DNA from 2 places in the Citrobacter sp. KH_055_1 genome. Region 2 is predicted to be linked to the other one. Evidence: predicted binding sites of a transcription regulator. Region 2 holds the regulator's gene; the other holds the start of a gene.
The links. Region 2 encodes LexA, which represses DNA repair genes until DNA is damaged. Its sites were predicted from a motif close to TNCTGTATGTACATACAGNA; they were not measured.
Positions count from the first base shown of each region.

Region 1: a site for LexA is predicted at 1,267-1,286, ahead of uvrB (excinuclease ABC subunit UvrB). Genes of this name have one in related genera too.

Region 1 covers NZ_CM174473.1:3,217,075-3,220,238, reverse strand. Annotated here, with positions in the region: gene bioC (malonyl-ACP O-methyltransferase BioC) at 1-54, shown strand, start outside; gene bioD (dethiobiotin synthase) at 47-727, shown strand; gene uvrB (excinuclease ABC subunit UvrB) at 1,360-3,164, shown strand, end outside.
Region 2 covers NZ_CM174473.1:4,414,388-4,417,551, forward strand. Annotated here, with positions in the region: gene AC3ITF_RS20755 (CsbD family protein) at 1-8, opposite strand, end outside; gene dinF (MATE family efflux transporter DinF) at 145-1,464, opposite strand; gene lexA (transcriptional repressor LexA) at 1,596-2,204, opposite strand; gene AC3ITF_RS20770 (diacylglycerol kinase) at 2,314-2,682, opposite strand; gene plsB (glycerol-3-phosphate 1-O-acyltransferase PlsB) at 2,853-3,164, shown strand, end outside.

The sequences.
Region 1 (3,164 bases), 1.2 Mb from region 2:
GGGAAATACCCGCTGACGTACCATCTTTTTTGGGGAGTGATTCAACGTGACTAAAACGTATTTTGTCACCGGGACGGACACCGAGGTTGGTAAAACCATCGCCAGCTGTGCATTGTTACAGGCGGCAGGACAGTTGGGCTACCGGACCGTGGGCTACAAGCCGGTCGCCTCGGGCAGTGAAATGACGGCAGACGGCCTGCGTAACAGCGATGCCCTGGCGTTGCAGCGGAACAGTTCGTTGGCAGTGGACTATGCGGCCATCAATCCGTATACCTTCGCCGAACCCACGTCACCGCATATTATCAGCGCCGATGAAGGGCGACCGATTCAGGCCCCGGTGATGTCTGCTGGTTTACGCGCCCTGGAGAAACAGGCCGACTGGGTGCTGGTCGAAGGGGCCGGGGGATGGTTGACCCCGCTTTCGCCGACGCTGAGCTTTGCCGACTGGGTGCAAACGGAACAATTGCCGGTGATTCTGGTGGTGGGCGTGAAGCTCGGCTGTATCAATCATGCCCTCCTGACCGCGCAGGCGATACGCCAGGCCGGGCTGACGCTGGTCGGCTGGGTTGCCAATGACGTAACCCCGCCAGGGAAGCGTCACGCTGAATACATGGCGACGCTGAGGCGCACACTTGCGGCACCGCTGCTGGGCGAGATCCCGTGGCTGTCAGCGACGCCGGAGCGGGCAGAGACCGGACACTATATCGATCTGAGCACGCTGCCTTAGGCGCCATTCTGGTGCGGATAGGCTGCTGTGGCCTGCCCGTGTTAACGCCCTGGGCAGGCAAAAAAATGATGAAAATGCGAGCAGGATCTCGACTGCTCCAGCCCGCTTCGTTAGCTGATAAATATCAAAATTTAGCGATAATTTTTTTTTATTCGACCAAAAAAGGACATCGATACGTTTCTGCCAGGCGGCAGTCAGCACGGGCTGGAGACAGTTATCCACTATTCCTGTGGATAACCTTGTGCATTAGAGTTAGAAAACACTATGTAAGCGAGAGAAGACGCGGCCTGCGACTAAATTGCTGCGAAAGACGGCTTGAGGAAATAGTTATTCAAATACAGATTGTTAGATAAAAGCAATGGCTGTCGCGGAAGTGTCATCTGTTGCCATAAAACTTTCATCTCCTGGCTTGACAAATGTTAAAAAAGTCATAGGTCTGGGGATAACACATTTTTGCTGGTGTTTTATCTTGCCTGCGGTGAAATTTTAGCCCGCCGTGATGGGGGTTAAGGGGGCGTAACAGAAATATTGTGGTGTGTTACTGTTTTTTCATCCAGTATATTTTACTGGCAAAATCTACTGCTGCGAGTAAAATTAGACACCTGCCCGCCCATTGCTTCAGGTAGCTGCTCATGAGTAAACCGTTCAAACTGAATTCCGCTTTTAAACCCTCTGGCGATCAGCCTGAGGCGATTCGTCGCCTGGAAGAAGGGCTGGAGGATGGTCTGGCGCATCAGACGCTGCTGGGCGTAACGGGTTCGGGGAAAACGTTCACCATCGCCAACGTCATTGCGGACCTCCAGCGGCCAACCATGGTGCTGGCACCCAACAAGACGCTGGCGGCCCAGCTTTATGGCGAGATGAAAGAATTCTTCCCGGATAACGCGGTAGAGTATTTTGTCTCCTACTACGACTATTACCAGCCGGAAGCGTACGTACCGAGTTCTGATACATTCATCGAGAAAGATGCGTCGGTCAACGAACACATCGAGCAAATGCGACTGTCGGCGACCAAGGCGCTGCTGGAGCGTCGGGATGTCATTGTGGTGGCCTCGGTTTCCGCGATCTATGGTCTGGGCGACCCGGACCTGTATTTGAAAATGATGCTGCACCTGACGGTCGGCATGATCATCGACCAGCGCGCCATTTTGCGGCGGCTGGCGGAGCTGCAATATACCCGCAACGATCAGGCATTTCAGCGCGGGACGTTCCGTGTGCGCGGTGAAGTGATAGACATCTTCCCGGCAGAATCTGACGACATTGCGCTGCGCGTGGAGCTGTTTGATGAAGAAGTGGAGCGCCTGTCGCTGTTTGACCCGCTGACCGGGCAGGTTGAATCCAGCATTCCACGCTTTACCGTCTACCCTAAAACGCACTACGTTACGCCACGCGAACGCATTGTGCAGGCGATGGAAGACATTAAGGTCGAGCTTGCCGAGCGGCGTAAAAACCTGCTGGCGAACAACAAGTTGCTGGAAGAACAGCGCTTAAGCCAGCGTACGCAGTTCGATCTGGAGATGATGAACGAACTGGGCTACTGTTCGGGCATTGAAAACTATTCCCGCTATCTCTCCGGGCGCGGGCCTGGCGAGCCGCCGCCGACGCTGTTTGACTACCTGCCAGCCGATGGCCTGCTGGTGGTCGATGAATCCCACGTGACTATTCCGCAAATCGGCGGTATGTATCGCGGCGACCGGGCGCGAAAAGAGACGCTGGTCGAGTACGGTTTTCGTCTGCCGTCAGCACTGGATAACCGCCCGTTGAAGTTTGAAGAGTTTGAGGCGCTGGCCCCGCAAACCATCTATGTCTCCGCCACGCCGGGCAACTATGAGCTGGAGAAATCCGGCGATGACGTCGTTGATCAGGTAGTACGACCGACCGGCCTGCTGGATCCAGTGATTGAAGTGCGCCCGGTGGCAACACAGGTCGATGACCTGCTGTCTGAAATTCGTATCCGCGCGGCGATCAACGAACGTGTACTGGTGACGACGCTAACCAAGCGGATGGCGGAAGACCTCACTGAATACCTCGAAGAGCACGGCGAGCGGGTGCGCTATCTGCACTCGGACATCGACACCGTGGAACGTATGGAAATCATTCGTGACCTGCGTCTGGGCGAGTTTGACGTGCTGGTGGGTATCAACCTGTTACGAGAAGGTCTGGACATGCCTGAGGTCTCTCTGGTGGCGATTCTGGACGCCGACAAAGAAGGGTTCCTGCGTTCTGAGCGATCGCTGATCCAGACTATCGGCCGTGCGGCACGTAACATCAACGGTAAAGCGATCCTCTACGGCGATAAAATTACGGCCTCAATGGCAAAGGCGATCGGCGAAACCGAACGGCGTCGTGAGAAGCAGCATCAGTACAACGAAGAGCACGGTATTACGCCGCAGGGGCTGAACAAGAAGGTGGTCGACATTCTGGCGCTGGGGCAAAA
Region 2 (3,164 bases):
TTATTCATCATCAAATCCTCATCGTTAGGTTGTGAATAGCGAGAGTGCTGCGTCCAGACACGCTATGTTTTTGCTGGACGTGAGAATAAGTGTAGTCAGTGATTCTGAGTTCTATTTATTATTCGGAATTTTTAACCATACGACTCAGGCAAACCAGGTGCCATTTCGCCAGTGACGCTGCCAGATAAAAGCCAGCGAGAGTCCGCGCAGCGCCAGAAAAACGGCGAGTGCCAGCCACAAACCGTGGTTGCCTAACAGCGGTAACGTGAATAAGGTTAAGCCGAATCCCGCAGCGGCAACGGCCATACTGTTACGCATTTCCGCAGCACGCGTTGCGCCAATAAACATGCCGTCCAACAGGTAACACCAGACGCCCACCAGTGGTAACACCACCTGCCAGATAAGGTAACGATCGGCCAGTTGCTGAATCTGCGGTAGTGAGGTCAACGACGCAATAATGTGCTCGCCAAACAGGGCATAGACCAGTGAAAAAAGGATCGCCACAATGCCCGACTGTCGACACGCCGCGCGCCAGACATCCAACAGTTGGCTGCCATCCCGCGCACCATAAGCCTGACCAGAGTGCGCTTCCACGGCATAGGCAAATCCGTCCAGCGCATAGGCGGTGAAGGTCAACAGGGTCATCAGAACGGCGTTGACCGCAATAATATCGCCCCCGAGACGCGCCCCGAGTACCGTAATCGCACCAAAACACAGCTGCAGCAACAGCGAACGCAGCATGATGTCGCGGTTAAGCGCCATCAGACGGCGGAAGTTTCCGCGCCATGCCTGTTTCAGCATCATGAGCGAAACACCGCGCAGGTGGAGAACCTTGCGCACCATCAGCAGGCCAATCAGCAACGTGGCATATTCGGCAATCACCGTCGCCAGCGCGGCGCCCTGCACGTTCATATGCAGCCCCATCACCAGCCATATATCGAGCACAATGTTGAGGATATTGCCGACAATCAACAGGATCACCGGTGCTCGCGCGTACTGAACGCCCAGCAGCCAGCCAAGCAGTACCAGGTTCGCCAGCGAGGCAGGCGCGCTGAGCCAACGGATTTCAAGAAAGCGCCGGGCCTGTTCCAGTACCGCTTCGCTCCCCCCCACGATGTGTAACGCCAGATCGATAATCGGCGTACGAAATAGCGCAATTGCCGCCCCCGCCCCCAAAGCCAGAATCAGCGGCTGCACCAGTGCTCGGGCCAACGCCTGCGGATTTTTTGCGCCAAATGCCTGAGCCGTCAGCCCGGTGGTACTCATGCGTAGAAAGAGCAGCAGCATAAAGAGAAAACTGGTTGCCGTCGCCCCCACGGCGACACCACCCAAATAGACCGGGCTATCCAGATGACCAATCACAGCCGTATCCACCAGTCCCAGCAGGGGAACGGTGATATTGGAGAAAATCATTGGCAGGGCAAGGTGCCAGAGTGCTTTATCAGAGGAGGTAAAAAAAGGCATACAGGAGAGCCTGAGAAGACGTTAGAGATACTGGAAAAAATCGTACAGGCCCGGTAAACAGAGTGCCACCGGGCACGTTGCCGGATGACGACGTAACCGTCTTATCCGGCCTACAGGAAATCAACAGACCGTTACAGCCATTCACCGTTACGGATAACGCCGACGGCCAGTCCTTCAATGGTGAAGTTCTGCTCACGCAGGTCGACAACGATCGGTTTGAACTCGCTGTTTTCTGGCAGAAGCTCGACCTTATTGCCCTGTTTTTTCAGGCGTTTAACCGTCACTTCATCATCAATGCGGGCAACAACCACCTGGCCGTTACGCACGTCCTGTGTCTTATGCACTGCCAGCAGATCGCCATCCATAATACCAATGTCTTTCATTGACATACCGCTGACGCGCAGCAGGAAATCAGCATTAGGTTTGAACAGGGATGGATCAACCTGATAGTGGCCTTCGATGTGCTGTTGCGCCAGCAGCGGCTCACCTGCAGCAACGCGGCCTACAAGCGGTAATCCTACCTCTTCTTCATGCAACAGACGAATACCACGCGATGCGCCAGAGACGATTTCGAGCACCCCTTTACGCGCCAGCGCTTTAAGGTGTTCTTCAGCCGCGTTTGGGGAACGGAATCCCAAACGCTGCGCGATCTCCGCACGCGTCGGTGGCATACCTGTCTGGCTGATGTGATCCCGAATGAGATCAAACACCTCTTGCTGCCTGGCCGTTAACGCTTTCATTCCGCCCCCTGGGTGTATATACAGTTATGCTGTGAGTATATACAGCTAAAGGCGATTTTGGAACCGCAAACTGCACAAAAAACAGGAGATTTATGAAGTTGTGGAATCCTTATCGAAAATGGGACCACAACAGGATGCCCCAGGTGATCAGGGCGACAAAAATAGACAGCAGAACAGCCGCCGACCCCATATCTTTCGCTCGACCGGAAAGTTCGTGATACTCCGATCCAATACGGTCGACCACTGCTTCAATAGCGCTGTTTAAGATTTCAACGATCATCACCAGCATTACTGAACCAATCAACAACACACGGGTAATGGCGTCGACGTCCAGCCAGCAGGCGATGGCGACGCCCAGCAGTACGGCAACACTTTCCTGACGAAATGCCGCTTCATTTATCCATGCGGCGCGAAAACCTTTCCACGAGTAGCCAGCAGCTTTGATAATTCGGGTGAATCCAGTGGTATTATTGGCCATCAAAAGAACCTTTTTACATTATTAGCGTCAATGTCATTGTAACGTTACCCCGTTTGTTTCAGGGTGTGGCAAAGCAGCGCGAAGTATGACGGGATACACCAGAAATTCACTAAACTTTCTGATATCCTTGCAGCGCATTTGCATTATTAACCAGAGGCTTTACATCGTTTATGTCCGGCTGGCCACGAATTTACTACAAATTACTGAATTTACCATTAAGCGTCCTGGTAAAAAGCAAGTCTATTCCGGCAGAACCTGCCCCGGAGTTGGGGCTCGATACGTCTCGTCCCATTATGTACGTCCTACCGTACAACTCAAAAGCAGACTTGCTGACGCTACGTGCCCAATGTTTGGCGCACGATCTTCCCGATCCCCTGGAACCGCTGGAGATAGACGGGACTTTACTGCCGCGCTACGTGTTTATTCACGGCGGTCCGCGTGTGTTCACCTATTACACACCAAAAGAAGAGTCCATCAAGCTG